Regions from separate parts of the Serratia sp. AR11 genome, predicted to be linked through region 1. Evidence: predicted binding sites of a transcription regulator. Region 1 holds the regulator's gene; each other region holds the start of a gene.
The links. Region 1 encodes PurR, which represses purine synthesis genes. Its sites were predicted from a motif close to CANGCAAACGTTTGCNTG; they were not measured.

Region 1 (6,124 bases):
GCTGCAATTCGCCGCGCTGATACATTTCCATGATGATATCACAGCCGCCTACCAGCTCACCGTCTACCCACAGCTGCGGGAAGGTCGGCCAGTTGGCGTATTTCGGCAACTCGGAACGGATGTCCGGGTTCTGCAGAATATCAACGTAAGCAAAGCGTTCGCCACAGGCAGACAGTGCCTGCACGGCTTGCGCCGAGAAACCGCAGTTTGGCAATTTCGGTGAACCTTTCATGTACAGCAGAATTGGGTTCTCAGTGATCTGGTGCTGAATTTTTTCAATCGTCGTCGTCATTATATTGCTTCCTCAAGCCAAATCTCATGGCTACAACATGCATCACACTGGCTATTGTAGCGGCTGGAACAGTTGCAAGAAAACGCCATCTTTTGCAAGGGCATTCCCCCGTTGTCAGTCGCGTCTCACCGGCAGGGCCTTTCCGGTCAAAACATATGCTCAGAATAACATTTTTAATCCGGCCATTTCACTAATATATTTCCTGTCAAAAAGTGCACATTAATAAATTCCCTGGCGGTCATTGTTGGTTTTTTATACATCAACAGTTTGATTTTTCGGCAAAAAAAATGCTATTAACGTTTTCTCACAATATGGATTATCATTTATGAGTTCTTCGCTGTTTTATATGGCGAAATTCGGGAATACTGTCACTCATTCGATATCTGTTCCGGGGCCAAGGTTGGTAACGTCGACATGCGTTTAATTCTTACGCTTTTTGTGCTGTTGTTTACACAGCTATTCTTTAATCTGGCGCATGCAGCGCCACAGGCACGTGTTGCCGCTGAGCAGCGCAAGAGCCACGTAAACGAAGCCCGGCCGGATGACCGCAAGAAAAAGAAAGCGGTTAAGGCCAGCAGCAAAAAAGTAAAAGTCACTACTCCGCAGAAAACCGCCAAGGTCTCCAAAGCCAAAACAGAAAAAACCGCTAAAAAGATCGTTAGCGCAAAATCGAAAAACAAAACTCATAAAATAGCCAAAATTAAAGTGACCCCGCCGAAGAAGGGCTATAAAAAAGGCTATGGGCGCCATCGTGAAACCGGTATGGCAACCGCCAAATTGGTGGCTGACGAAAAACCATTGAAGCTCAGCCCTGCGCACAAAAAACGCTACCAGCATGCCAAGCAAACCGCGATGGCCAAGCTGATGGATCAAATGGGTAAACCTTATCGCTGGGGTGGCTCCTCGCCAAGAACCGGCTTTGACTGTAGCGGTCTGATTTATTACGCCTATAAAGACATCGTTAAAATTAAAATGCCGCGTACCGCCAACGAGATGTATCACCTGCGTGACGCAGCGCCGATCAAGAAGAGTGAGCTGGAAAGCGGCGATCTGGTGTTCTTCCGCATTAACAACCGCGGCGTGGCCGACCATGTTGGGGTTTATTTGGGTAACGGCAAATTCATTCAGTCCCCGCGTACCGGTGAAGAAATCCGCATCAGCCAGCTCGATAACGACTACTGGCAAAACCACTACATCGGCGCACGCCGGGTAGTCACGCCAAAAACCATTCGATAAGCACCCTTGCGGCTGGCGCTGTCAGCCGCTCTCCCCTGATCATTTCCCCAAACCTCGTAGTCATAGCCAATCCCTTGCCCGTTCCCCCTGTAATTCATCGCGAAAATTGCTAAGCTAAATACCCACAATAAAAACAGGCCAATCTCATGCCCGTTGTTACGACGGTGGACTGGCACTGTACAAGGAGAAAGCAATGTCGTTCGAACTTCCTGCATTACCTTATGAAAAAAACGCCCTCGAACCGCACATTTCCGCAGAAACTCTGGAATACCATTATGGCAAGCATCACAACGCCTACGTGGTGAACCTGAACAATCTGCTGAAAGGCAGCAAGTTTGAAGGGTTGTCCCTCGAAGAGATCGTTAAGGCCTCTGACGGCGGCATCTTCAACAATGCGGCCCAGGTATGGAACCACACTTTCTATTGGCACTGTCTGTCGCCACAGGGCGGCGGTGAGCCTGAAGGTAAACTGGCCGTGGCGATTAATCAGGCATTTGGTTCTTTCGCCGAATTTAAACAGCAATTCAGCGACGCCGCAGTGAAAAACTTTGGCGCAGGCTGGACCTGGTTGGTGAAAAAACCGGAGGGTTCGCTGGCGATTGTTAACACCTCGAACGCAGCGACACCGCTAACCGGTGATGATAAACCGCTGCTGACCGTCGACGTTTGGGAACACGCCTATTACATCGATTACCGCAACGCACGACCTGCCTACCTGGAAAACTTCTGGGCACTGGTTAACTGGGCATTTGTGGAAAAGAACCTGGCGTAACGCGGGGAAAAACAATCAGGCGCAGCGGGCTGCGCCTGTTTTACTTGAGGGGATCAGTTCAAAGCAGCGGTGAAGCTGAAAGCAATAATCACGGCCAGTGCACAAACGGTGGTGAACAGTGACATTTTCAGATCGGTATCCATTACAACTCCTTTTCAGATTGGGTTTCCCAAGGGTAAAAGGCACACAATTAATGCGTCAAACCATTTTCACACAGTTGAACAATAAAATCTTGTTATCATTTCCCGGTTTATTATACCGATTACCTCTTCCACTTTGGCTCAATATGGGACAAAATTCGCAGTTCACAACTGTGTACCGGCAAAATGCCCCTCCTGATCAAGCGCTGACGACTTCAACACACTAAAAACTCAGTTTTCGCTTCTTTGGAGAAGGATCTACGCAGGCAAACGATTAACATCACACTTACATACTGCAACATGTGAGTTCAGGAGTCATTCTTTACATGGCAACGATTAAAGATGTGGCCAAACGCGCTGGCGTTTCCACCACCACCGTTTCGCACGTCATCAATAAGACTCGTTTCGTCGCCGAAGAGACAAAAGCGGCCGTTGGCGCTGCGATTAAAGAGCTGCATTACTCACCCAGCGCCGTAGCGCGCAGCCTGAAGGTCAATCACACCAAATCGATTGGCCTGCTGGCCACCTCCAGCGAAGCCCCCTACTTTGCCGAAGTGATCGAGGCGGTAGAAAACAGCTGCTACAGCAAAGGCTATACGCTGATTTTATGTAACTCGCACAACAATCTGGACAAACAGCGGGCCTATCTGGCGATGCTGGCGCAAAAGCGTGTCGATGGCCTGCTGGTGATGTGTTCGGAATATCCAGACCAATTGCTCGGCATGCTGGAAGACTACCGCAACATCCCAATGGTCGTGATGGACTGGGGCGCGGCCCGCGGTGATTTTACCGATAGCATCATTGATAACGCCTTCGCAGGCGGCTATCTGGCCGGGCGGTATCTGATTGAACGCGGTCACCGCGATATCGGAGCCATTCCAGGCCAACTGTCGCGCAATACCGGTGGCGGCCGCCATCAGGGCTTTTTAAAAGCCATGGAAGAAGCCAATATTGAAGTACGTGACGAGTGGATTGTTCAGGGTGACTTTGAGCCGGAATCCGGCTACAAGGCCATGCACCAGATCCTGTCGCAAAAACATCGCCCGACCGCGGTATTCTGCGGCGGCGACATCATGGCGATGGGCGCGATCTGCGCCGCCGACGAACTTGGGCTGCGGGTGCCACAAGACATTTCGGTGATTGGCTACGATAACGTGCGTAACGCCCGCTATTTCACCCCGGCACTGACCACCATTCATCAACCCAAAGAGCGTTTGGGTGAAATGGCGTTCACCATGTTGCTGGACCGTATTATCAGCAAGCGTGAAGAGTCGCAGGTGATTGAAGTGCATCCGAAACTGATTGAGCGTCGTTCGGTCGCTGACGGCCCATTCATCGATTACCGCCGCTAATTGCTAATGCCGGAGGCCGCTGTGGTTTCCGGCACCACTTCGCTTAGCCATTCCTGATTCAGCGTTTCACTGTCCCCCAGGTAATCCAACAGCCAGGCCATCGCCGGTGATGGCGTATTCTGCTGCCAGGTCAGACAACAGGGGCTGGCCGGAAACGGCTGCTGCAGCTGCAACGCTACCAGTTCCCCACGCTGCACCAATGGCAAGGCCTGATGCGCCGGCATCATGCCAACGCACAGGCCGGCACACAGACAATCCAGCGCCGAGGCCCAGTCCGGCACCACCAGCCGCCGTTGGTTGTCCAGTGTCCAGGTGACCCGCTTGGGCAGGTTGCGCGAGGTATCTTCCAGACACAGCGACGGGAAAGGCCGCAGTTGCTCATCTTTCAACAGGCCATCCATCATCGCCAGCGGATGCTGCGGACTAACCACGCACAGCCAGCGCATGTCGCCCATATCGCGAAAGGCAAACCCGCCGCCGACCGGCACCGCACGCGTCGCCCCAATCGCCATATCAGCACGCCCGTCCACCAGCGCATCCCAGACGCCGTTAAACACCTCAGGTTGAACCATCAGTTCTACGTCGGGGAAATGGCGATAGAAGTCCAGTACCAGTTGGCGGCAGCGCTGGGGTTTAACAATGATGTCTACCGCAATTTTCAGTTGGCCACGCCAACCGTTAGCCACCTGCTGACACTGGCGGCGGGTGTCGAGCATTTTTTTGATGACACTGCGTGCCTCCTGCACAAACACCACGCCGGCCGGGGTCAGTTCCACGTCACGATGACGCCGTTCAAACAGCGGAACCGCCAGCCATTGTTCCAATTGCCGCACGGTATAACTGACCGCCGAGGGCACTCGGTGCAGCTCATGCGCCGCTGCGCTGAAGCTGCCGGTGCGGGCGACCGCATCTACCACATCGAGAGAATATTCAGACCACATAACCTTGCCTTCAATTTTTTTAACAGCACCTCGCAAATATTACCGTTTCACAAGCAGAGATCCAGCCGGATACACTTGCCGGCGCTAAAAACCTGCGACAATAAAATATTAATGAGAAATACCATGCGAAATTCCTTTGGTTTTATGTTCTATCTTGCCGGCCTGAGTATGCTGGGTTACCTGGCCACCGACATGTACCTGCCCGCCTTTGGCATAATGCAGCAAGACCTGCAAATTTCCGCCGGGGCGATCAGCGCCAGCCTGAGTATCTTCCTGGCCGGCTTCGCCTTTGCTCAATTGCTCTGGGGGCCACTTTCCGACCGCCTCGGCCGTAAACCGGTGTTGCTGATTGGCCTGGCGCTGTTTGCCCTGGGTTGCCTTGGCATGCTGTGGGTACAAAATGCCGTTCAACTGTGGTCACTGCGTTTCATCCAGGCCATTGGCGTCTGTTCCGCCGCCGTTACCTGGCAGGCACTGGTGATTGACCGCTACCGTGAAGGCAAGGCCAACCGGGTCTTCGCTACCATTATGCCGTTGGTGGCACTTTCACCAGCGCTGGCGCCGTTGGTCGGTGCCTGGCTGTTGAACCACATGGGCTGGCGTGCCATTTTTGCCGTGCTGCTGGGCATTACCGTCATTCTCCTGCTGCCGACTCTGCTGTTGAAAGAAAACGCTAAACCCTTGCCTTCCGCAGAAAAGAAAAACAGCCTGACCTTCTGGCAACTGCTTAAATCCCCGGTGTTCAGCGGCAGCGTTACCATCTTTGCCGCCTGCTCAGCCGGCTTCTTCGCCTGGCTGACCGGTTCACCCTTTATTCTTGGCGATATGGGGTACAGCCCAAATGATATCGGCCTGAGCTATGTGCCGCAGACCCTGGCCTTCCTGTTAGGGGGTTATGGCTGCCGCACCGCGTTAAATCGCATTAATGGCAACACCTTACTGCCGTGGCTGCTGGTAGCTTATGGCATCAGCATGGTGGCGTTATATCTGGTTGCCACGCTGACCGAACCAACGCTCACCACGCTGCTGATCCCGTTCTGCGTGATGGCGCTGGTCAACGGTGCCAGCTACCCAATCGTAGTGGCGAATGCGTTAACCCCGTTCCCGGAAGGCACAGGCAAAGCCGCAGCGCTGCAAAACACCCTGCAGTTGGGGCTGTGTTTTGTCGCCAGCATGCTGGTATCGGCCTTTATCGAACAGCCGCTGTTGGCAACGGTGACGGTGATGGTTTCTACGGTAGTATTAGCCGCATTGGGCTATATGCTGCAACGGGGAAAAGTGATGGATGAACAGCAGGCGACGCGACAGGAACATGCTAACTCTGCGTCATAATTGTATGTATTAATAATCACTTAAAGAATATTTTTGCCGAGTGCGATTTACAGTTGAGT
Region 2 (6,124 bases), 2.2 Mb from region 1:
CGGATTTACCAGGTCACTCCCCCTACACGCTTAAACCGGGACAACCGTCGCCCGGCTAGCCTAGCCTTCTCCGTCCCCCCTTCGCAGTAACACCGAGTACAGGAATATTAACCTGTTTCCCATCGACTACGCCTTTCGGCCTCGCCTTAGGGGTCGACTCACCCTGCCCCGATTAACGTTGGACAGGAACCCTTGGTCTTCCGGCGAGCGGGTTTTTCACCCGCTTTATCGTTACTTATGTCAGCATTCGCACTTCTGATACCTCCAGCAACCCTCACAGGCCACCTTCAACGGCTTACAGAACGCTCCCCTACCCAACAACGCCTAAGCGTCGCTGCCGCAGCTTCGGTGCATGGTTTAGCCCCGTTACATCTTCCGCGCAGGCCGACTCGACCAGTGAGCTATTACGCTTTCTTTAAATGATGGCTGCTTCTAAGCCAACATCCTGGCTGTCTATGCCTTCCCACATCGTTTCCCACTTAACCATGACTTTGGGACCTTAGCTGGCGGTCTGGGTTGTTTCCCTCTTCACGACGGACGTTAGCACCCGCCGTGTGTCTCCCGTGATAACATTCTTCGGTATTCGGAGTTTGCATCGGTTTGGTAAGCCGGGATGGCCCCCTAGCCGAAACAGTGCTCTACCCCCGAAGATGAGTTCACGAGGCGCTACCTAAATAGCTTTCGGGGAGAACCAGCTATCTCCCGGTTTGATTGGCCTTTCACCCCCAGCCACAAGTCATCCGCTAATTTTTCAACATTAGTCGGTTCGGTCCTCCAGTTAGTGTTACCCAACCTTCAACCTGCCCATGGCTAGATCACCGGGTTTCGGGTCTATACCTTGCAACTATTCGCCCAGTTAAGACTCGGTTTCCCTACGGCTCCCCTATACGGTTAACCTTGCTACAAAATATAAGTCGCTGACCCATTATACAAAAGGTACGCAGTCACCCAACTAGTAGGCTCCCACTGCTTGTACGTACACGGTTTCAGGTTCTATTTCACTCCCCTCGCCGGGGTTCTTTTCGCCTTTCCCTCACGGTACTGGTTCACTATCGGTCAGTCAGGAGTATTTAGCCTTGGAGGATGGTCCCCCCATATTCAGACAGGATGTCACGTGTCCCGCCCTACTCATCGAACTCACAATTAATGCATTTTAGTGTACGGGACTATCACCCTTTACTGTGCGACTTTCCAGACGCTTCCACTAACACAAGAACTGATTCAGGTTCTGGGCTCCTCCCCGTTCGCTCGCCGCTACTGGGGGAATCTCGGTTGATTTCTTTTCCTCGGGGTACTTAGATGTTTCAGTTCCCCCGGTTCGCCTCATACGACTATGTATTCATCGTATGATAGTGCAACGAATTGCACTGGGTTTCCCCATTCGGGTATCGCCGGTTATAACGGTTTATATCACCTTACCGACGCTTATCGCAGATTAACACGCCCTTCATCGCCTCTGACTGCCTAGGCATCCACCGTGTACGCTTAGTCACTTAACCTCACAACCCAAAAGCGTCTCTTGTAAACAAATAGACACAATTGTGCTGCTACATTTGAGAGACTCTATGACAGGTTAATCCTTACTCCAATACATCTACGGAGGAGTAAGTTTCAGCTGTCATGTTTCAATTTTCAGCTTGTTCCAGATTGTTAAAGAGCAATATCTTAAACATGACTCTTGCGAATCAGTTTTAAGATTTTTTGATATGGTGGAGCTAAGCGGGATCGAACCGCTGACCTCCTGCGTGCAAGGCAGGCGCTCTCCCAGCTGAGCTATAGCCCCATATCAGAAAAGCATTTTTCACACCTTATCTACTACCTTCGCCAATTCGCTTCTAGTCAAAGCGAAGTCCTACGACGTTTATTCACATAAACGAATAGGGCGACAACGCAGGATAGGAGAGAATTGGTGGGTCTGAGTGGACTTGAACCACCGACCTCACCCTTATCAGGGGTGCGCTCTAACCACCTGAGCTACAGACCCGACAAGGTGCTTTAAGACTTAACCGCGAAGATTAAGCCTTATGCTCTCTTTCATTTCATCAGACAATCTGTGTGAGCACTTCACGCAATCAATATCATTAGGTAAGGAGGTGATCCAACCGCAGGTTCCCCTACGGTTACCTTGTTACGACTTCACCCCAGTCATGAATCACAAAGTGGTAAGCGCCCTCCCGAAGGTTAAGCTACCTACTTCTTTTGCAACCCACTCCCATGGTGTGACGGGCGGTGTGTACAAGGCCCGGGAACGTATTCACCGTAGCATTCTGATCTACGATTACTAGCGATTCCGACTTCACGGAGTCGAGTTGCAGACTCCGATCCGGACTACGACGTACTTTATGAGGTCCGCTGGCTCTCGCGAGTTCGCTTCTCTTTGTATACGCCATTGTAGCACGTGTGTAGCCCTACTCGTAAGGGCCATGATGACTTGACGTCATCCCCACCTTCCTCCGGTTTATCACCGGCAGTCTCCTTTGAGTTCCCACCATTACGTGCTGGCAACAAAGGATAAGGGTTGCGCTCGTTGCGGGACTTAACCCAACATTTCACAACACGAGCTGACGACAGCCATGCAGCACCTGTCTCAGAGTTCCCGAAGGCACTAAGCTATCTCTAGCGAATTCTCTGGATGTCAAGAGTAGGTAAGGTTCTTCGCGTTGCATCGAATTAAACCACATGCTCCACCGCTTGTGCGGGCCCCCGTCAATTCATTTGAGTTTTAACCTTGCGGCCGTACTCCCCAGGCGGTCGACTTAACGCGTTAGCTCCGGAAGCCACGCCTCAAGGGCACAACCTCCAAGTCGACATCGTTTACAGCGTGGACTACCAGGGTATCTAATCCTGTTTGCTCCCCACGCTTTCGCACCTGAGCGTCAGTCTTTGTCCAGGGGGCCGCCTTCGCCACCGGTATTCCTCCAGATCTCTACGCATTTCACCGCTACACCTGGAATTCTACCCCCCTCTACAAGACTCTAGCTTGCCAGTTTCAAATGCAGTTCCCACGTTAAGCGCGGGGATTTCACATCTGACTTAACAAACCGCCTGCGTGCGCTTTACGCCCAGTAATTCCGATTAACGCTTGCACCCTCCGTATTACCGCGGCTGCTGGCACGGAGTTAGCCGGTGCTTCTTCTGCGAGTAACGTCAATGTAATGTGCTATTAACACACTACCCTTCCTCCTCGCTGAAAGTGCTTTACAACCCGAAGGCCTTCTTCACACACGCGGCATGGCTGCATCAGGCTTGCGCCCATTGTGCAATATTCCCCACTGCTGCCTCCCGTAGGAGTCTGGACCGTGTCTCAGTTCCAGTGTGGCTGGTCATCCTCTCAGACCAGCTAGGGATCGTCGCCTAGGTGAGCCATTACCCCACCTACTAGCTAATCCCATCTGGGCACATCTGATGGCGTGAGGCCCGAAGGTCCCCCACTTTGGTCCGAAGACGTTATGCGGTATTAGCTACCGTTTCCAGTAGTTATCCCCCTCCATCAGGCAGTTTCCCAGACATTACTCACCCGTCCGCCGCTCGTCACCCAGAGAGCAAGCTCTCTTGTGCTACCGCTCGACTTGCATGTGTTAGGCCTGCCGCCAGCGTTCAATCTGAGCCATGATCAAACTCTTCAATTAAAAGCTTGATTTGCTTCAACCTGTCTTTTGCAAGAACAGGCAAGCGATGCTCGAAAATAACTTTCGTAATAGTCATTCAGTTGGACAAGCCAACAAAACAACTTATTGCTTGGTCACTCTTCAAGACTTGATATTTTTTCGAACCCGAAGGTTCTGGATATCGTCTTGTGGAGTGCCCACACAGATTGTCTGATAAATTGTTAAAGAGCAGTGAGTTAGCCGCCGTAGCTTGCTATCTCGAGGTGGCGTATATTACGCTTTCCTCTTTCAGAGTCAACCCCTAATTTTCAGGATTTTTTCTCTTCGAACCCCGGAGACTCTGTGAAGTTGTTCACATGTTCCGTGTCGATGGAGGCGCATTATAGGGAGTTCTCAGGAGGCCGCAATAGGTATTTTCGACAAAAACGATCGTTTGCTGCATTCCACAGCAAAACCCCGCTTTATACCCTGTTGTTAACAAACTTATCCACAGAAGTGATTTGCCCGGAAATTTTACGAGCGCCACGCAAACGTTTTCGCTACAATTCCCCGCGACGAAACGCTCCCCTTTTTACGGGGGCGTTACCTGAATCTGTGCCTGATTACCCCTTTATAGAGAGAAAAACCTTTCCTTATAAAGAGTAGAAGGTGGAAATTCACGTAACGCTCTTTTATTGCGACTCCAAAGCCAAGGGATAAAACCATGCAACAACCTCGTCCAATCCGCCGGGCCCTGCTCAGCGTCTCTGACAAAGCCGGTATCGTTGAATTCGCCGAAGCGCTGTCCCAGCGTGGCGTTGAACTGCTCTCCACCGGTGGCACCGCCCGTCTGCTGGCAGATGCCGGCCTGCCTGTTACCGAAGTTTCCGACTACACCGGCTTCCCGGAAATGATGGACGGACGAGTAAAGACCCTGCACCCCAAAGTACACGGCGGTATTCTCGGCCGCCGCGGCCAGGACGACGCCATCATGGGTCAGCATGACATCAAGCCGATCGACATGGTGGTGGTAAACCTCTATCCGTTCGCCCAGACCGTGGCGCGCCCGAACTGCTCACTGGAAGACGCGGTCGAGAACATCGACATCGGCGGCCCAACCATGGTGCGCTCCGCGGCCAAGAACCACAAAGACGTCGCCATCGTGGTAAAGAGCAGCGACTACGCCGCTATTATTACCGAGATGGATAACAACGACGGTTCACTGCAATACACCACCCGTTTCGATCTGGCCATCAAAGCCTTCGAGCACACCGCCGCTTACGACAGCATGATCGCCAACTACTTCGGCGCACTGGTTCCTGCCTACCATGGCGATACCGAACAACCTGCCGGTCGTTTCCCTCGCACCCTGAACCTCAACTATATAAAGAAGCAGGATATGCGCTACGGTGAGAACAGCCACCAGCAAGCGGCCTTCTATATAGAAGAGAACGTTCAGGAAGCCTCTGTCGCCACCGCGGAACAACTGCAAGGCAAAGCGCTGTCCTACAACAACATCGCCGACACCGACGCCGCACTGGAATGCGTGAAGGAATTCGCCGAGCCGGCCTGCGTGATCGTCAAGCACGCTAACCCATGCGGTGTGGCGATCGGCAATGATATTCTGGCGGCCTATGAGCGTGCCTATCAAACCGACCCGACCTCTGCTTTCGGCGGCATCATCGCCTTTAACCGCGAACTGGACGCCGCTACCGCACAGGCCATTATCAGCCGTCAGTTTGTGGAAGTGATTATCGCGCCGAGCATCAGCCAGGAAGCCCGCTCGCTGCTGGCAGCCAAACAGAACGTCCGTGTACTGGCCTGCGGCCAATGGCAGCAACGTATTGCCGCTCTCGACTTCAAACGTGTCAACGGTGGCCTGCTGGTGCAAGACCGCGACCTGGGTATGGTGAACGAAGGCGATCTGCGCGTGGTATCTGAACGTCAGCCGACCGCGCAGGAACTGCGTGATGCGCTGTTCTGTTGGAAGGTCGCCAAGTTCGTGAAGTCCAACGCTATCGTCTATGCACGTGACAACATGACCATCGGCATAGGCGCCGGCCAGATGAGCCGCGTTTACTCTGCCAAGATCGCCGGGATCAAAGCCGCGGACGAAGGCCTGGAAGTCAAAGGCTCCGCCATGGCGTCTGACGCTTTCTTCCCGTTCCGTGATGGCATCGATGCCGCCGCCGCGGTGGGCATCAGCTGCGTGATCCAGCCAGGCGGTTCGATCCGTGATGACGAAGTGATTGCCGCCGCCAATGAGCACGGCATCGCAATGATCTTCACCGACATGCGCCACTTCCGCCATTAATCCTTCTTTTGCCGCGTGCGCTACAGCGCACGCTCTGCGTGGAGCACCTGATGAATATTTTAATTATCGGCAATGGCGGGCGTGAACACGCGCTGGCCTGGAAAGCCGCTCAGTCACCGTTGGCAGATAAAGTCTATGTGGCGCCGGGCAATGCCGGTACCGCATTAGAAAGCAATCTCGAGAACGTCGCGATCTCCGCTACCGATATTCCGGCGCTGGTTGC
Region 3 (6,124 bases), 170 kb from region 1:
TCTTTTTCGTCGCACCTCAAATCATTTATTATCATCCAGAATGATAATTCTGACGATTTCCCGCCGCTCAGTGCGGGATTCTTTTTACCAATAATTAGACATCAGATGCACCAATACAGTGCTTTTTGTTGAGATTTGGTTGCCAATACTTTAAATTCAGCGTCTGAGAAACCTTAACCTCCCGCGGTAGCCAGTTGGCGACGGGTGGGCGTTCAGGAGCAAAAGACATGCAAATGACCCTCATGGAATATATCACGCAGCACTTTAATGGCGATCTTCACCGCTACGCTCAATCCGAAGGCGTGAGCCGTGAACAAATCATCAGTTGGATTGATAATGAATGCCACGTAATCAAAGGACGATTATTTATGCCGGTGCGACATTTACCCGCTGAACAAGTGCAGTGATGACGAAAAAAAACCCCGCCAAAGCGGGGTTTTCTGTTTCTGATACCACGGAAAATCAGAAGTTATAACCGGCGACCAGGTAGTAGCCCCAGCCGGTAGATTTGATTGGGCCTTGTGGAGTACCAATATCTGCCCCATCCTGCCATTGGCCACCGTTATGGAAATAACGAGCTACGAAGGAGTAGTGCCAGTGATCGTAGTTCAGCGCCAGAATATGGCTGGAAGCGATCGAGTTGCTGGTGCGAACCTGTTTGCCAGTGCCGTCGGTCCAGTTGCTGTCTTTGCCCAAATCGGAACCAAAGTCAAAGTTGGTAAAGCCGATGTAGCTCAGATTGCCGCCCCACACCTGGGTCAACGGCACAAAGTATTTCACCTTGAAGCGGTAACCATCCCAGCTGTTTTCGTTGGCAGCCTGATAGTTTTCCCACTGGTATTTGGCATAGATGTTCATCGACAGGCTCATCGGCAGGCCGGTTTCGATATCGGTGCCCAGACCCATGTACCAGGTGTTCTGACGGCCGTCGGTGTCGTGGCCCAGGTCATAGATGTAGTTGTTGGCGAAGTACCATTCTTTGAATGGACCAAAGCTCAGATCGGTACCGGTCAGTTTGTCGATGGAGAAACGAGGTTCGATCTCCATAAACATCGGTGAGCCCTTGTCCCAGATACCACGGTCCGGGGTGTTGCCAACGCCGAAGAATTTAGGCACATCGACGTAACCATAGAAATCAAACCAATCTTTTTTAGCGAAGGCTTCGTACTCCAGGTAGACGTCGTTGTTCAACTGAGGTCCGAAACGGGTGTGGTAGCTGCCCACCACGTTAACGCTCTGGTGCCACCAATCCGAGACGTATTGGCTGTCTTTGCTATCAGCCATTGATGCTGCACTGTAAGACGCTGCGAGTAGTACACCTGCTGCGAGAGCTATTTTTTTCATTTTATTACCACATGCTTAAAGGGCCATTTCCTGCCCGTTAGAAAAGATGACAATGAGTCTGACGACACCTGGCGTTGCCTCCGCTTACAAACTTCTTGGGCGACGCGCGCATTATAGAAATCACCGGGTGTAAGAATCTGTGATCCAGTTATGCATTTCGCGAATAGGTAATCGATTGCGTTCACATTTGTCAAATTATGTTTCATGAAAATTCACGTTCGCTGTGATTTTTGTCATGCACGGTGATTTTTAAAGCAGTTTCTGTGCCAATTGTGCGCAACACAAAAAGTTACCGGATCTTTTCGCAGAAATGAAAAAGCCGGTGTTTTTAGCACCGGCATTTCTTGGGAATGCTACTGAGGAAAACGGAGGATACGGCGGAACACTTGCCAGGATTCAGCTAATTGAAGGTATTGCCTTGGCGATATTTTCCTTACGGAATACCACCTCTTGCCCCGGCTGGATCTCCCACTCCCTGGGCGGGATATCCACCTTCGGCGCGGCGGCGATCACCGAGCCATAAATCAGTTTGTCTTCCCGGCGCAGAATGCTGACATCAAGCTGATATTCATGGCGCAGATTGGCGGTAGTCAGGCGCACGGTATCACCGCGCATATAACTTCCACCGTCAATCTCTGGCTGCTGAATGAATTGGATATCGTCTCTCATTTTTATGTTCCTTCATGTTTGTCTGCTAGTTAGATTCTAGTTCAACATTGGGCAACCGGCGGAGCATTTCCGTTAGTTTCCTCGGGTTGCCCGCCAACAAATTAACGATCCCAGAGTCACCATTACCACGCCCTGCCAGAAACTGGCGGTCAGTGCGGTATTCAATACCAGTGCGGCAAATACCGCCGACAGCACCGGGGTAAAATAGGATACCGTCGCCAACAGCGTCATATTGCCGTGCAAAATACCCACATTCCACGCCGCGTACCCCGCCCCCATCGCCATGCCGGCACAGAGTAACGTCAGGGTCACCGGCAGGGTGAACTGCATGCCGCTTTCGTGGCTAAAGGCGTATTTCACCCACAGCGCAACGGCGGTCAGGGTAATAAACAGCACCACGCCGTTATGGCCCTGGGCAATTCTCTTGGTCAGGTTGCAATATAACGCCCAAATTATCGCGCCGCCGAAGGCCAGCGAATAACTCAATGGATTACTGCGTACGTTAGCCAGCATTTGCGCCGGCGACCAGCCGCCCTCACCGCTCATGATCCAACCGATACCGAACAATGACAGCAGTAATCCGGGCAGTAGCCACCACTTGGCCTTTTGTCCGTTAAACACCAGCGCCATCAGTACGGTGAAACAGGGCCAAAGGTAGTTGATCATCCCGACCTCGATGGCCTGCAGGCGGGTGTTGGCATAGCCCAGCGACAGCGACAGACAGATTTCATAGCTGACAAACAGCAGGCTGCCGAGGAGCAGGTAGGCGCGTGGAAAATGGCGAAGATTGGGTAGCCGGAGCGCCAACAGCAGGAAAACTGCGCTGACGCTGTAAATCATCGCGGCACCGCCAATGGGCCCCAACCCTTCGCTGACGCTGCGGATCAGGCCAACCACGCTGCTCCACAGCAGGATCGCCAGCAGACCGAGCAAAGTGGCTTTATACGAAACGGGGAGTGAAGACATGGAGGTGATCCAATCGGTTATTTTTTATCAGTATTTTCACTCTACTGTCCGACGGACAAAAAAGAAAGGCGGGAAACCCCGCCTGACTCAGTTATTGCTGCGGTTGTCGTTCCAGCTGCGGTGGCGGCTGGCGGAAACGCCGGGTGAGATACGCCAGGTAACCAAAGCCCATAACCGCCCAGATCAGTCCCATGGTCAGCGAGCTTTTTTCCAGGTTTAACCACAACACGCCAACCGTTAACGCCCCGACCAATGGCAGGAACAGATAGTTGAAGCGATCCTTCCAGCTCTTGTTACGCCCCTCGCGAATATAGAAATGACTGATCACCGACAGGTTAACGAAGGTAAAAGCCACCAGCGCACCGAAGTTGATCAATGCGGTCGCCGTGACCAGATCGAAAGACAACGCAGACAGTGCGACCAGCCCCACCAGCAACACGTTGAGTGATGGCGTGCGCCATTTCGGGTGGATATAGCCGAAATATTTTTCCGGGAACACGTTATCGCGCCCCATCACATACAACAACCGTGAAACGCTGGCATGCGATGCCAGGCCCGAGGCCAGGGTGTTGATAAAGGTGACGCACAGGAAAATCGACTGGAACAGCTTGCCGCCCACGTACAGCGCAATTTCCGGCAGTGCCGCATCCGGCTGATGGAACCGCTGAATGGAAGGGAAAAACAGTTGGATAAAGAATGACACACTGATGAAGATCACCCCACCATACAGCGCCGTCAGAAAGATAGCGCGCGGGATCACCCTGGCGGCATCGGGCGTTTCTTCACATAGCGTGGTCACCGCATCAAAGCCGAGGAACGAGAAACACAAGATGGTGGCGCCGGTGATGATCGGCAGTAAATGCGCATTTTCGCTGACGAAGGGTTGCAGGCTCCATACCGTCCCCAGTCCTTCACCGTTGTGCAGGCCACGTACCACCAGGAAGATAAACACCACAATGATTGCCACCTGGGCCAGTACGAACAGGGTATTGAAGTTGGCCACCAGATTGACGCTTTTCAGGTTGATGGCGGTAATGATAATCACAAAGCCCACCACCCATATCCACGGCGGCACTTCCGGGAACAACGCCGTCAGGTAAATCTTCGCCAACAGGGTATTGATCATCGGCAGGAACAGATAATCGAGCAGTGAAGACCAACCCACCAAAAAACCGACGTGCGGATTTATGGCTTTTTGCGCATAGGTGTAGGCTGAACCGGCGGTCGGGAACTGGCGCACCAGCTTGCCGTAGCTGATGGCGGTAAACAGCACGCCGGCCAGCGCCAGTAAATAGGAGGCCGGTACGTGACCGTCGGTAAGGCCGGAGACGATGCCGAAAGTGTCGAACACCGTCATTGGTGTCAGATAGGCCAGGCCCATCATCACCACTTGCCACAGCTTCAGGCTTTTACGCAGTTGCGGCTTGGCTGCCTCATTTGCGTCAGTCACATTAGTCGTCATGGCTCTTCCCCTCGTTGTCCTCTGCTGGTAACCGTTTAACGTCATTCAGAGAGGCCGCGGGGAAACTGCTGCTCAGGCGGCGGGAAGTGCGATTTAAAGACAATAAAACTCGGCCAGCGGCTGGCCCGTATTCACTGCGGCACAGGCAGATGCCTGCGCAGACGGATGAAACAGTTATGGCTGTCATGGTTATTTCCTCGCCGGCGTCCTGTACGCCAAAGTGGAAGCAATGCTTTACCGCAGCGCGCAGCATCGCAGGCCACAGGATAGCCGGCGGAATGCGCCATACGCGCGCGGTAGGATTGGCGTCGAGCGGGTCAGGCGTTTTTCAGCATCCACTCGATTTCGGTTTCGGTGATCAGGCGCTCAAACTGCACCAGCTCATCCGTTTTACAAGCCAGGTAAACATGGCTGAACCTTTCGCCCAGCAGGGCATTCAGTACCGGCTGATGCTCAAACTCATACAGCGCATCGCTTTGGCGGATCGGAAACGGTAGCCCCTCCTGCTCCAGCCCGTTGCCGGTCACCGGCTCTTGCAGCGGCAGGGTGGTTTCCAGGCCGTAGACAATGCCGGCCAGAATGGTCGCCATGACCAGATAAGGGTTGGCATCCGCACCGGCTACGCGATACTCCACGCGATGACTGTCGCGATCGCCGCAGGGAATGCGCAGCGCCACGGTGCGGTTGTTATGACCCCAGGACGCCTGGGTCGGCACGTACATGCCCGGCTGGAAACGACGATAGGCGTTAACGTTCGGTGCCAGCAACGCAATAGAAGAAGGCATCAGGGCAATCATCCCGGCCAGCGCCTGTTTCAGCAGCGCGGAGTCTTCACCGTCGTCGTCTGCCAGTACGTTGTTGCCCTGCCGGTCCAGCATGCTGATATGCACGTGCATGCCGCTACCGGCGTGTTCTTCGTAGGGTTTGGCCATAAAGGTGGCCTGCATGTTGTGGTTTTCCGCCACCATGCGGATCAGGCGTTTTAATGCCAGCGCATGGTCACAGGCCTGCAGGACGTTGTCGGTATGATGCAGATTGACTTCAAACTGGCCGGGTGAAGCCTCCGCCACCGCACCGTCTGCCGGCAGGCCCTGCATTCGCGCCAATTCGTCAATCTCGCTCAGCACGTCGGCAAAGTGGTTAAGATTATCGACCGAGTACACCTGGCTTTGGGTATTGCGCTCCTGGGTGCCCGGCGCACACGGCGGCTGCAGATAGCCTTCCGAATCGCGTTGGCGATCGATGAGATAGAACTCCAACTCTACCGCTACTACGGGGGATAGCCCGCGCTGACGCAAACGCTGCCACACTCGGTTCAGCACATTGCGCGGTTCAACGTCAAAGGGAGTACCATCTTCATCGAGCATGGTGAGCAACACCTGGCCGATATATTGCGGATCCGCCGCCGACGCTGTCAGGGTGCCCAGCACCGGCACGCAGATATGATCCGGCTCACCCAGCTCCTGCCCCAGACCGGCTTCCTCAACCACATTGCCGAGAATATCCATCGCAAACACCGACGCCGGGAAGTAACACCCCTTCTCCAGTTTGCTCAACCCAGCGACCGGAATACGTTTGCCGCGGAAGCTGCCGTTAAGGTCGGTCAGCAGAACGTCAACGTGCTGAGTTAATGGATAACGCTCCAGGTAGTTCTTCACTTCACGCTGGAACGCGCTACTTCGC

Region 2: a site for PurR is predicted at 4,132-4,149, ahead of purH (bifunctional phosphoribosylaminoimidazolecarboxamide formyltransferase/IMP cyclohydrolase). Genes of this name have one in related genera too.
Region 3: a site for PurR is predicted at 1,509-1,526, ahead of ACSOSI_RS11040 (nucleoside-specific channel-forming protein Tsx). Genes of this name have one in related genera too.

Annotation. Positions count from the first base shown of each region.
Region 1 covers NZ_CM150739.1:2,487,952-2,494,075, reverse strand. Annotated here, with positions in the region: gene ACSOSI_RS11905 (Grx4 family monothiol glutaredoxin) at 1-292, opposite strand, end outside; gene ACSOSI_RS11900 (C40 family peptidase) at 707-1,528, shown strand; gene sodB (superoxide dismutase [Fe]) at 1,722-2,300, shown strand; gene cydH (cytochrome bd-I oxidase subunit CydH) at 2,354-2,443, opposite strand; gene purR (HTH-type transcriptional repressor PurR) at 2,767-3,792, shown strand; gene punR (DNA-binding transcriptional activator PunR) at 3,789-4,733, opposite strand; gene punC (purine nucleoside transporter PunC) at 4,857-6,065, shown strand.
Region 2 covers NZ_CM150739.1:304,701-310,824, reverse strand. Annotated here, with positions in the region: rRNA gene ACSOSI_RS01430 (23S ribosomal RNA) at 1-1,499, opposite strand, end outside; tRNA gene ACSOSI_RS01425 (tRNA-Ala) at 1,708-1,783, opposite strand; tRNA gene ACSOSI_RS01420 (tRNA-Ile) at 1,908-1,984, opposite strand; rRNA gene ACSOSI_RS01415 (16S ribosomal RNA) at 2,087-3,629, opposite strand; gene purH (bifunctional phosphoribosylaminoimidazolecarboxamide formyltransferase/IMP cyclohydrolase) at 4,312-5,901, shown strand; gene purD (phosphoribosylamine--glycine ligase) at 5,952-6,124, shown strand, end outside.
Region 3 covers NZ_CM150739.1:2,318,900-2,325,023, reverse strand. Annotated here, with positions in the region: gene ACSOSI_RS11045 (hypothetical protein) at 228-407, shown strand; gene ACSOSI_RS11040 (nucleoside-specific channel-forming protein Tsx) at 463-1,344, opposite strand; gene ACSOSI_RS11035 (hypothetical protein) at 1,741-2,013, opposite strand; gene yddG (aromatic amino acid DMT transporter YddG) at 2,086-2,979, opposite strand; gene ACSOSI_RS11025 (APC family permease) at 3,071-4,441, opposite strand; gene ACSOSI_RS11020 (glutamine synthetase family protein) at 4,759-6,124, opposite strand, start outside.